DNA from 3 places in the Pseudoalteromonas sp. HL-AS2 genome. Region 3 is predicted to be linked to each of the others. Evidence: predicted binding sites of a transcription regulator. Region 3 holds the regulator's gene; each other region holds the start of a gene.
The links. Region 3 encodes sigma-54, which starts transcription at its own class of promoters, with help from an activator protein. Its sites were predicted from a motif close to GTTGGCACGNNNNTNGNNT; they were not measured.
Positions count from the first base shown of each region.

Region 1: the regulator sigma-54 is predicted to act here: its motif matches at 2,347-2,365, upstream of RB215_RS16530 (diacylglycerol kinase family protein).
Region 2: the regulator sigma-54 is predicted to act here: its motif matches at 1,960-1,978, upstream of RB215_RS00080 (EF-hand domain-containing protein).

Region 1 is NZ_CP133572.1:365,562-369,888, forward strand. Features, by position in the region: gene RB215_RS16520 (YnjH family protein) at 1-247, shown strand, start outside; gene RB215_RS16525 (VF530 family DNA-binding protein) at 302-610, shown strand; gene RB215_RS16530 (diacylglycerol kinase family protein) at 653-2,281, opposite strand; partial or broken gene RB215_RS16535 (HupE/UreJ family protein) at 2,581-2,934, shown strand; gene RB215_RS16540 (TetR/AcrR family transcriptional regulator) at 3,005-3,640, opposite strand; gene RB215_RS16545 (efflux transporter outer membrane subunit) at 3,792-4,327, opposite strand, start outside.
Region 2 is NZ_CP133571.1:18,087-22,413, reverse strand. Features, by position in the region: gene trkA (Trk system potassium transporter TrkA) at 1-942, shown strand, start outside; gene RB215_RS00090 (EF-hand domain-containing protein) at 1,018-1,233, opposite strand; gene RB215_RS00085 (calmodulin) at 1,302-1,514, opposite strand; gene RB215_RS00080 (EF-hand domain-containing protein) at 1,665-1,877, opposite strand; gene RB215_RS00075 (flagellar brake protein) at 2,346-3,017, opposite strand; gene RB215_RS00070 (TrkH family potassium uptake protein) at 3,057-4,327, opposite strand, start outside.
Region 3 is NZ_CP133571.1:2,663,670-2,667,996, forward strand. Features, by position in the region: gene lptC (LPS export ABC transporter periplasmic protein LptC) at 1-443, shown strand, start outside; gene lptA (lipopolysaccharide transport periplasmic protein LptA) at 433-978, shown strand; gene lptB (LPS export ABC transporter ATP-binding protein) at 975-1,700, shown strand; gene RB215_RS12430 (RNA polymerase factor sigma-54) at 1,770-3,263, shown strand; gene hpf (ribosome hibernation promoting factor) at 3,290-3,577, shown strand; gene ptsN (PTS IIA-like nitrogen regulatory protein PtsN) at 3,582-4,034, shown strand; gene rapZ (RNase adapter RapZ) at 4,056-4,327, shown strand, end outside.

The sequences.
Region 1 (4,327 bases), on a different replicon from region 3:
CAGCCATGCTAATACAATTAAAACCCACTCTGTTATCGATGCTAATCAGTTTGTAAATACCGACACAAGTTGTTGGTACGACAATAAACGCTACAGCGAAGGAGCGTTAATACAAATACACTCATTTACGCTTATTTGCGGGGCTAAATTTGTACAACATAACAACAGTCAACTAATTTGGCTTAAACTCGACAAACAAGGCAATGCTATTTACCCTACTAAGCCCGCTACAATTACAGTGAATTAGCCTCTACGAGTGAATTAAGTTACACTATGCGCAGTTTAAATAAGTAGTGTAGCTATGGATAATCAACCTAAAAACCCTTTACATGGGGTAACGTTAGAACAAATACTTGTTGAGTTAGAGCAGCGACTTGGCTGGAGAACTTTGGGTGAACAGGTTAAAATTAAATGCTTTACTGATGCACCAAGCATTAAATCGAGCTTAAAATTTTTGCGTAAAACCCCATGGGCACGAGATAAAGTAGAAGCACTTTATATTCATACCATAAATAACAAGCCAATTCGTAGACCTAAAAGTGCACCAAGGCCCACTTCCGATAGAGCACCTGATACATCGGGCTTTGTTTGGCCTTCGATCAAAAAATAAATAATAAAACGGCGTGTAATAACGCCGTTTTATAGCCGTGTATTATTTATCTAGCTGTTCTTTGCAAATAACGTTTAATGATCCAGGTGAGATTGTAATAACTAATTTGTTAGAAGTTTTCACCTCTCCATCTACTACGTATTTAATCTCTTGCTCTGCACTTACTTCCACTCTTTTAGCATTTGTATGATGCGAATTAATAGCTAAATGTGTTTGTGTAATGCTGCTAAACATAAGCTCGGCAATACTCAGTACTGTAGTGCCATTTTCTTTATTGGGTATTAACCAATTCACATCAAGAAGCCCGTCACTATGATCGGGCTGCCCGCCACCTTGAGCTAGCAAAGTAGTAAAGGGTGCGGCATTAGCAACAATAAAACTATTGGTACTCACTTGCGTTGGTTCGTTATCATCAAGCTTTATCGTTAATACTTGTGCTTTTTGTTCACCAAAAGCTTGTAAAAAACCATTTAAATAGGCCAGTTGCCCAGATTTGTTTTTAGCTTCACGGTCGGCTTTTTCAATCATGGAGTGTTCAAAGCCAATTCCTGCCAGTAGTAACATTAGCTCGTCGTTACAATAAGCTGTGTCGATTAAACTTGTTTGCCCATCAATAATTAAATCACAGGCTTGTTCAACAGGAATAAATTTTGATTTTATGCCCATTAACACATGCGCTAATGCGTTAGCCGTGCCCAGCGGAATAATACCCAACCTGCATTTAGTGTGCGCTAATACACTGGCCACTTCTGTCACTGTGCCGTCACCACCACAAGCAATAATAATATCTGGCTGCTCTTTTATTGCCTGTTTAGCAAGCGCTACGCCGTTAACTTCTTTTGAGGTTGTTAATACGGTTAAGTCGTAATAAGCCGATAAACTAGCAATAATTAGGTGTTGTTTGTCTTGCCACATTTTTGTGCCCGACACTGGATTTGCAATCAAAAATGCTTTGTTTTTAATTACTAACTCACCTTTTTTATGGCGCTTAGCTAAGTGATGTAATTGGCGTTTATTAAGATTAGCTGTCTCGCGAGTTTCTTTTATTTGTGCCAGTATTTGATGCACATCGGCATCTTTATTTTGGCTAAGCAAGTAGGCCGCCATTACAAACACAGAGCGCCCGCGCCCTAAAGCACAATGCACCACCACACGGCGATCTTTTTGTACATGATGATGGATCCAATTAATTGCTTGGTTTAACTGCGAATGCGTAGGAACGCTATGATCGAGTACCGGAATGTTTAAATAATTAATGTTTTCTTGCGTAGAGCTCCACTCTAAACCGTCAAACTCGCACGTTACATCAAGTATTGCGGTAATACCGTTTTCTTTTAGCGTATCTATGTCAGAGGGAAATAATCGACATGCCAAAAACAAATGTTCATTAATCTTTTGAATAGGCGGCACTTTATCGTGCTTACGAGCCCACGCATTGTATAATTGTGCGCCAAATAAAAAAGGAATAAACGCCCAGCGAATATAAAAAGGGATAACGCCGTTTTCTCGTTTTCTAAACACTTTTGCTATATCGAATATATAAGCGCCCCCCACTAAAAGTAGTGACAATGCACTCCAATAAAATACAATCGAAAAGTAAATTGAGTTAACTTCCCAGCCAATAAATATGAGTATAAATGCCAATAGTAAGTAACTAATTGCAGCCCACATATGTTCTCCTTTTATAATATATACTCGTTGTTGTTATATTTATTAATCATGTCTTAATATTGTAAAAGCAAATTTTACGCCAGCATTCACTTATCCCTGATTAATTATATTATTGATAATTAACACTTTAATTTTTATTTATTAAGCCTTTTTTTAGTCCACTTATAAAACGTTGCTGTTTTTACACTATAGTAGGCTAATTGTTCACATTAGGAAAATACACTTTGTTCACTTGTATTGGGCTGGATTGTAGAAGCATTTATAAAAACTTGCCATAACGCACCCTATCAAACACATACCCTAATAGCCGCTGGGTAGAGCTAGGTATTGCCCTATCAGTACTTTTTGCTGCACTTAATAATGTATGGCCACTGGTATTGCGCTTAGGCTGGGTAACATTTGCATTTAGTTTATTGCACGGCATGGGGTTTGCCAGTGTATTGGGTGAGTTGGGGCTGTCGAGCGATTATCAGCTATTGAGTATTGTGGCATTTAACTTAGGGGTAGAAATTGGTCAGCTCAGTATTTTACTCATAGCATTGCCGGTGTTAATCAGCATAAGAGGCTATCAGTGGTATAAGAAATGGTTAATGCCGGTGGGTTCATTTGCTATAGCACTGATTGCATTACAATGGTCAATCGAGCGGTTTTAACCTGTAACCGCCCTAATACCAATTTGAGCACTTTTTATAGTGCTTTTTACAGTACTTTTTACAGTACTTTTTACAGTACTTCGTCATGCACTTCAAAAGGCATGAGTAGCGTTTTCATCGCTGGGCGAAGTGCTATTAATACTGTTTCTTCGGTGAGTTCTGGGTAGAGCATTTTTCGAAGAAATAAGCCCGCCATCATCGAAAAAATAACATTAATACGGCTATCGAGTTCTTGCTCTGAGTGTGATTTTAACAAGCTTCTATCGCTAATTAATAACTGTCTCATTCTATCGCGCGCTTGGGTATCAGCCTCGTGTAGTAACGTAGCCACTTTATTGTTTCTGGCCGCTTCTGCCATCATGTCTAAATCGATTACACACGCCCCGGTATCCATATGCCTTTGCACTCCTTTGTGCAAACTGCCTAAAAGTATTGTGAGGATATCGCCAGGCTGCTCTTCAAATTCTTGAAATATAGAAAACATTTCTTGCATATCTTGCTCAATAATACTCTCTATTATTGCTTCTTTACTTTCAAAGTAGTTATAGATATGGCCGGCACTCATACCCGCAGTTCTTGCAATTTCAGCCATGCCTGCCCCATGATAGCCTTTGCGACGAAAGCAGTCTGCTGCAGCATCTAGTACTTGTGTGCGCCGTGCTTCGACTAATGCAGGATCTGCATGTCTTTTACTTTTATGGGTCACTTACAACTCCACTATTTAACCTGTCTATTATAAAAACCAATTGCATCTAAATATTTAGTTACAGCAAATAAAGCGCTGTTAAATTAGAAGTATTATAAATTTAACATTCTAGTGATGGCCTATAGCAAAAGCTATAGACCATATAGACTACTTAATCTTGCACCGCTGGTGAGGTAATTTGCCAGCCGCCGCCAACTGCTTTGTATAAGTTAATTTTACTGGCAAGTAATGCCTGCTTACCCGTAATTAACTGCTGTTGGGCACTGTACCAAGTTCTTTGCGAATCAAGAACTTGCAAGTAACTGTCGGCACCTTTGTCGTAACGCGCTTGCGAAATATCAAAGGTTGCTTGACGGCTTTGCACTAACTGCTCAAGTGCGCTTAGCTGGGCGTTATAACCTTCTCTATCTGCAAGTACGTCAGCAACTTCACGAAACGCTTGCTGAATTTTTTGCTGATAGGTGGTAAGCGCTATTTGTTGCGCCGCTTTAGCAACATCTAAATTAGCTTGGTTACGGCCCATATTAAAAATAGGCAAATTAATAGTAGGTACAAAACTCCACGTACCCGAGCCACCATCAAATAAACCACTTAAGTCGCTTGATGCAGTACCCGCATTAGCGGTTAAACTAATACTTGGGTAAAACGCAGCACGCGCAATACCAATATTTGCATTAGCCGCTAACA
Region 2 (4,327 bases), 570 kb from region 3:
CTGCAGTTTGCCGATGGCATGCTCTCTTTGGTTGCTGTAAAAGCTTACTATGGCGGTTTATTAGTAGGTTATGCGCTATCTACGCTTAAACAGCATATTCCCAATGTGGAAACTCGTGTAGCCGCTATTTATCGCCAAGGAAAAGCGATAAAACCTCTAGGCACAACAATTATTGAAGCCGATGATGAAGTGTTTTTTATAGCAGCCACTAAACACATCCGCGCCGTTATGAACGAACTCCAAAGGTTAGAGCGTTCATATAAAAACATTATGATTGCTGGTGGCGGTAATATAGGCGCAGGCCTAGCGCGCTCACTGGAAAAAAATCACAGTGTAAAATTAATTGAGCGCAGCAAAGAGCGCGCCGAGCAACTCTCTGAAATGCTCGACAACACGATTGTTTTTTGCGGAGATGCGTCAGACCAAGAGCTATTGTCAGAAGAGCATATAGATCAGGTTGATGTGTTTATTGCTGTAACCAACGATGATGAAGTAAATATAATGTCGGCCATGCTAGCAAAACGTATGGGCGCACAAAAAACCATGGTACTTATTCAACGCAGTGCATACGTTGACTTAGTACAAGGCGGCGATATTGATATTGCAATTTCACCACAAGAAGCCACTATTTCGGCATTACTTACTCATGTTCGCCGCGGCGATATTGTTAACGTATATTCACTACGCAAAGGTGCAGCTGAAGCTATTGAAGCTGTTGCCCATGGTGATGAAAATACATCTAAAGTAGTTGGCCGAACTGTAAGGGATATAAAACTCCCAGCAGGTACTACTATTGGTGCTGTAGTACGTAACGACGACGTGCTTATTGCCCACGACGATACCATTATTATGTCGGGCGACCATGTCATCATGTTCTTAATTGATAAAAAGCACATTAATATTGTAGAAAAACTATTTCAGGTGAGCGCTATATTTTTATAGCAGTACATTGTTGGTACTTTAAACACAAAAAAGCAGCTTAGTTAAGCTGCTTTTTTAATATAGGGTACTAAAGCTTTATTGTACTTTGGCAAACTCTTCTTTAGAAAGTTCGCCATTACCGTCAGTATCTAGCTGATCAAATATTTTTACTAACTGTGTATTTGCCGCAGCTTCTTGCTGAGAAATAACACCATCGCCGTTGGTATCAAAAGAGGCAAAATCCACTGCTGCATAGGCTGCTGCTGAAGACGCTAAAACTAAAATCGCAAGTGATGTATTTAATACTTTCATAATAATCTCCTAAAAATGAGAGGTCCTTCTCAGAAATCCCTGGCTGTGAAAAATAACCGAAAAAGTAATTAGTAGTTAGCAAACTCTGCTTTAGAAAGCTCACCGTTACCATCTGTATCTAACTCTGCAAATTGTGCGATTAAATCGGAATCTACCGACGCTTCACTTTGGCTAATTGCGCCATTACCATCTACATCAAGGGTATCAAAATCACTTGCTGCAAAAGCGGCTGATGACGATGCTAGAGCGATAAGTGCGAGTGCTTTATTTAACTGTTTCATAATTTAATCCTTTACTATGTTATTCAATGCTTTATCAAAAAATTAGATATACTAAGGTTTATACTTTCCTTGTTATTCTTTTTTCATAAGCTCCCTTGCTTACTTAGGTTGTCTTTGGCAACACAGAATTTTATCAACCTTGCATTTTGCTTATGCTTTAGAAAATTCTTCTTTTGATAACTCACCGTTTTGGTCACTATCAAGCTCTGAGAAAATACTCATTAACTCTGCATCAACAGCAGCTTCGCTTTGACTAATTGCGCCATTACCATCTACATCAAGGGTATCAAAATCACTTGCTGCAAAAGCGGCTGATGACGATGCTAGAGCGATAAGTGCTAACGTTTTATTTAATGTTTTCATAATCAATCTTCCTTCAAAGTTTATGTTAACTGCGATTAAGTGCTTCACTTTAAATCACGTTTAATGCAATACAGCTTAACTATTACAACTTCGATGCCAACATTTAAAACATCAATAACTTCAATTAGTTAAAGGTAACATGCACTTAAAGGTGATAATTAACTGTCTATTTTTGTTGCCTTTTTGCAACACACTTTAACCCCAAACAATAAGTTCGAACAAATTCAATGCCTTACAAAAAGCAAAAAACGCCACAGATTATAAATACACACTGTAAGGAGACTGTTTAGCTGGGGTATTCAACTCGGTTACAGCTGAATAATTTTTGAAATGAAAATAACCAATAGCTTTTATTTTTATAAATAATTGTTTTTTATCGATTATTTTATTTTTATCAATGCAGGTATGCGTTATTTAAAATTAAATTTAATAAATCGCTATTTTGTTGCAAAATAGCGAAATGTACAGTTACTCGGTTTCTGATTGGAGTATTGAAGGGTCAATAAAGTGATCCCCCATAAAGCTTTTCATTTCTTCTTCGCTGGCTAATAGCTTTATTCCACAGTAAGCACCTTGAACGTGTTCTTTCACGCTACAAATTTCTCCCTGAAAGTCTTTAACTTGCTTATTACTGCTATCGAGGATGATTGAGCATTGCATCCCTTTAATGTTTTCGGCCTGGGCTTTGTCTTTAAGATCAAACTTTACGCCCGTTAGCGAAATATCTTTAATTACCCCGTCGAGTATCCTGTCATCACTAAGTTTTAGCTTGGCCGATAATAAGGTAGGTATACGAGTTTGCGAGCGTAAATCGAATAACTGCACTTGCTTTGGGTAATTAATAAAAAGTAAGCGTGCGGGATGAGATGCAACTGACATTATTTGCTGACGAAAAGCGATAACCTGCCCACCACTTCCCTCTATTAGTGCTCTTACTACCACCATTACCCCATCGTGCAGGTAGTCGCTTGCTGTAGGCAGGCGCTTTGAGCTCGGATAGTTTAAAATAATAAATCGATTTTCGAGCAAACCTATAAACTCTGTTTTTACACGCTTGCTGGCTGTTGGTGTTAAAATTTCAAGATCAACCATGGCACCAGACATTATTTGGTGTAACTTTTCTAGGTTAGTTGTTGGCATATCCTTTTCCCTAATACTATTTATAAACTAACAATTAAATTATCCGCGCCAAAATGTAGGCGTAAACAGCACTAATAAAGTAAATATTTCTAAACGGCCAAATACCATAGCAATGGTAAGCAACCATTTAGCACCATCACTAATAGACCCATAGTGCGATGCAACATCTCCTAAGCCCGGGCCAAGGTTATTTAAACACGCTGCAGTAGCAGAAAATGCTGTAATGTTATCCATACCGGTTCCCATCAGCGCTAGCATAATAATTATAAACACCAATGCGTACGCTGAGAAAAACCCCCATACAGCTTCCACTACTTTGTCTGGCAACGCTTTGCTGCCTAACTTGATAGAATATATAGCCCGAGGATGCACTAGCCTATTAAGCTCTCGCACGCCTTGTAAGTATAGTAAGAATACGCGCACCACTTTCATACCGCCACCGGTAGAGCCCGCACAGCCACCTATAAAGCTCGAAAATATAAGCAGTATTGGTAAAAATAATGGCCAAGCCGAAAAGTTATCGGTGGCAAATCCTGCCGTACTGCTAATTGAAACAGCATGAAATAGCGCTTGGTCGAGTGTTTCATCGCCATTGGCATACACTTCATGAGACGAAAGCACGGTAAAGCAAATCACCACCAGCGCTAACTGAATACATAAAAACACTTTAAACTCAGGGTCGCGAATATAAACACTGATATTTCTACTTGCTACCGCAGCGTAATGCAGTGAAAAGTTAATGGCTGCAATAATTAAAAAGAACACACAAATAAAGTTAATTACTGGGCTATCAAAATGCCCCATAGAGGCATCATAAGTAGAAAACCCACCAATGGCGACCGTTGAGAACGCATGGCTTATTGCGTCAAACCAATCCATACCTGCAATCCAATATGCCAAGGTACACGCAAGCGTAATTGACACATATATATACCAAAGGTGCTTTGCAGTGTCGGCAATTCGCGGGGTCATTTTAGAGTCTTTTACTGGCCCTGGTATTTCGGCGCGATATAGCTGCATACCACCAACCCCTAGCATAGGTAAAATAGCAACCGCCAACACAATGATCCCCATACCGCCAAACCACTGTAGTTGTTGGCGATAAAATAATACCGATTTAGGCAAGTACTCTATACCGGTTAGTACCGTTGCTCCGGTGGTGGTTAACCCCGAAAACGCTTCAAATACCGCATCAGCCAGTGATAGGTTTGGCTCTTGTAAAAATATCAGCGGTAAGGATGCAAACGCGCCAAGTACCAACCAAAACAACACAACAATTAAAAACCCTTCCCGCGCTTTTAAATCGCCAT
Region 3 (4,327 bases):
CTAAACCCGATTACACCGCCATTGAGCTAAAACAAACAGCTTTTGACGAAAACGGTGAAATTAGCCATAAAGTAACTGCGGTTAAGACGGAGCTTTACGAGCAGCTAGGATTTACCTTATTCGAAAAACCTACTTTCATATTGTACGACGACAGACAAAAAACGTGGCGTATCAATGCTGATGAAGCAACACTTTACGATGAAAGACAATTAATTTTAGAGGGTAATGTAACTGCCCAAAACTTAATTGATGGCGCAATGATAGACAAAATTACCGCCGACAATATTCAAGTAGATATAATGCTACTCACTATGCGCAGCGAACAGCCCGTTATTATAACTGGACCGAATTTAAAGATCACCGGTAAAGGCCTTGAAGCCAATTTAACAACCGAGGTGATAAAACTAATTAACCATACGCGAACACTATATTATGACCAATAACCTTGCAAAAATACTTATTATTCCATCGCTTATACTTGTATTTAATAGTAATGCGGCAGAGCAAAGTACTTCCCCATTAGCTAATCAAATTTCTATTAGTGCTGACCGCCAAGAAGGCCAACTAAAAGAAAACGTTGGTATTTTTGAGAAAAACGTCGAGATAATTCACGGTAATCGTCGTATCACCGCCGATCGTTTAGAAGTACATAAGCGCGACGAACTTGGCGATAATAAACAACTATTAATTGCCACGGGCAGCCCTGCATATTTTGAAGAAAAGCAAGCAGATGGCACTGTCATGAGCGCCAGCGCTAACGAAGTACGTTACGATGTAGCGAAACGTTTTTTAACCCTGGTAGGAGATGCAAACATTTCTCAAGCTGGGCAAAAAATTACGGCTAAAAGCATCACCTATGATATAGAGCAACAGCTTATAAGTGCTGAAAAAGATGAAAACTCAACTGATCGGGTACACACTATTTTAGTGCCTGTAGACGTAAAAAAAGAACAAAAACTCAATAAAGGTCAGCCATGAGTACATTAAAAGCAGAGCTATTAGCAAAAAGCTATAAAGGCCGTGAAGTTGTTAAAAATGTAGGACTTGAAGTAAAAGCTGGCAGCATTGTTGGTTTACTTGGCCCAAATGGCGCAGGTAAAACCACTACCTTTTACATGATTGTAGGCTTAGTACCTAGCGACAAAGGTAAAATATTAATTGATGATAACGATATTACCTTACTTCCTATGCACAGCCGTGCTCGTTTAGGTATTGGTTATTTACCACAAGAATCTTCTATTTTTAGAAAGCTCACTGTGTATCAAAATTTAATGGCTATTTTAGAAACGCGTAAGCAACTAAATAAACAAGCCAGGGAAGAAACCCTAAATAGTTTATTGGACGAATTTAGCCTGCAACATATTCGCGACAGCTTAGGTATGGCGCTATCTGGTGGTGAACGTCGCCGCGTAGAAATAGCACGTGCTTTAGCTGCAGATCCTAAATTTATATTGCTTGATGAGCCCTTTGCTGGCGTGGATCCCATTTCAGTACTCGATATTAAAAAAATTATAGAACACCTTAAAAATCGTGGTATTGGCGTACTAATTACCGACCACAATGTAAGGGAAACCCTTGATGTTTGTGAAAAAGCCTACATTGTTTCTCATGGGGAGCTAATTGCATCTGGTACTCCTGAATTTGTATTAAACGATAAAACAGTACGTGATGTTTATTTAGGCGAGCAGTTCAAACTGTAATATTTATGTTATTACTATAAGCATCTGCTAAGATTAATCATATCAATTTATAAGGATTGTTAGAGATAAATGAGGCAATCATTACAGCTGCGCATGGGCCAGCAACTTACAATGACTCCGCAACTGCAACAGGCTATTCGCTTATTGCAGCTTAGTACCTTGGATCTCCAGCAAGAAATACAAGAAGCACTTGATAGCAACCCATTACTTGAAGTTGATGAACAAGATTACACGGAAGAATCAGCAGGTAAAAACGAGCAAAAAGCAGATGACATTACTGTTAGCGCCTCTGCTGACGACACCCCAAGCGAGTATGAGCAAGATAGCGGTGAAGCACTAAATAAAGACACCATAAGCGACGACATGGCCATGGATGTATCATGGGATGAATATATGAGCGCAGCGCCTGCCTCTTCATCAGGGCCAATGCCTGAAGATGAATCTATTTATCAAGGTGCATCAACCGAAACCCTGCATGAATACTTAATGTGGCAATTACAGCTCACCCCTTTTAGCCCTACCGACGAAGCTATTGCCATAGCTATCGTTGAAGCCGTAGATGACTCTGGTATTTTAACCCTCAGTTGCGAAGACCTTTTAGCAAGCTTTAATCAAGAAAGTGATGACGAACACGAAGTAGAACTAGATGAAATAGAAGCAGTGCTAAAGCGCATTCAATTATTTGATCCTGTTGGTATTGCAGCTCGCAGCTTGCAAGAATGCTTATGCATTCAATTAAATCAATTTGATAAAGACACCCCTTATATTAACGAAACAAAAATGGTGTTAACTGATCATATCGATTTACTCGCTGCTCGCGACTATCGTACGTTAATGAAAAAAACTAAGCTCAAAGAAGAAGAGCTTAAAGAAATAATGACACTTATTCATACGCTTAACCCTAAGCCTGCGGATACTATTGTCAGAGAAGAGTCTGAATACGTTATACCTGACGTGTCTGTTAAAAAAATAAAAGGCCGCTGGGTGGTAGAGCTAAACCCAGATAGCATGCCAAAAATACGTGTTAACAGCCAATATGCGGCTATGTCTCGTACAGTAAAATCCAGCGGTGACAGCCAATTTATTCGCTCGCACTTACAAGAAGCTAAATGGTTTATTAAAAGCCTAGAAAGTAGAAACGAAACCCTCCTGAAAGTAACTAATTGTATTGTTAAGCAGCAACAAGCGTTTTTTGAACATGGCCCAGAAGCCATGAAACCTATGGTTTTAAACGATGTTGCCGAAATAGTTGAAATGCACGAGTCGACTATTTCACGGGTCACTACGCAAAAATATATGCACACTCCACGTGGCATTTTTGAGCTTAAGTACTTTTTTTCAAGCCATGTAAGCACCGAAAATGGTGGCGAATGTTCATCAACTGCCATACGTGCCTTGATTAAAAAGTTGATAGCTGCAGAAAACTTAGCCAAACCATTGAGTGATAGCAAGATTGCAGATATATTGGCTGAGCAAGGAATTAAAGTAGCTAGACGGACAATTGCAAAATATCGCGAATCTCTGGCTATTCCCCCGTCGAATCAACGTAAAAGCTTGATTTAAGACGTACAACAAAGAGGAAAATGCTGATGCAACTAAACTTAACTGGTCGTCATGTAGACATTACAGACTCATTAAGAGACTATGTAAATAATAAATTTGCAAAGCTGCAAAGACACTCAGATCACATAACTAATGTGCATGTTATTCTCGATGTAGAAAAATTAAGTCAAAAAGCTGAAGCAACAATTTTTGTAAGTGGCGCTGAGCTATTTGCATCGACCGAACACCAAGATATGTACGCTGCCATTGACTCGTTGATTGACAAACTCGATCGTCAAGTAATTAAACACAAAGAGAAGTTTGCTCGACACTAACACTATGAAATTAAGCTCACTTATATGCCAGGACTGCAGCAAAGCTGTGGTCCTTTTTAATAGTAAAAAAAGAATTTTAGAATTCATCAGTGAACTCGCGCATAAAAAAATGCCGTATTTACCTCAGCAAGATATTCTCACTGCTTTATTGGCAAGAGAAAAGCTAGGTAGTACCGGTATTGGCCGAGGAATAGCAATTCCACATGGCCGTATGAGCGGGGCACAAGAGCCTCTTGCCTTAATTTTAATAAGCGAAACCGCTATTAATTTTGATGCAATTGATAATCGTCCAGTTGATATTTTTGTTGCGCTTATAGTGCCCGATGGCGATAACCAGCAGCACTTGAAAACACTAGCCACAATAGCTGATAAACTAAACGATAAAGAGTTTTGTAAGCAATTGCGTGCGGCAAAGTCTGATGAAGCGTTATACCAAGTTATTTTGGATCAATCCTAGTTACTAATAAAGGGGTGGTAAATGGAATTAATTATTATAAGTGGCCGATCAGGTTCTGGTAAGTCAGTTGCTTTACGTGTTGTAGAAGATTTAGGTTACTATTGTGTAGATAATATTCCGGTAAATTTGCTGCCTTCATTAGTGCGCAGTGTCTCTGATAACTACGATAAAATAGCCGTTAGTATAGACGTGCGTAACCTGCCTAAAGATCAGCAGCAGTTTAACGATATTCTTGAGTACTTGCCCGACTTTGCTAAACCAACGTTATTTTATTTAGATAGCGACGATCAAAC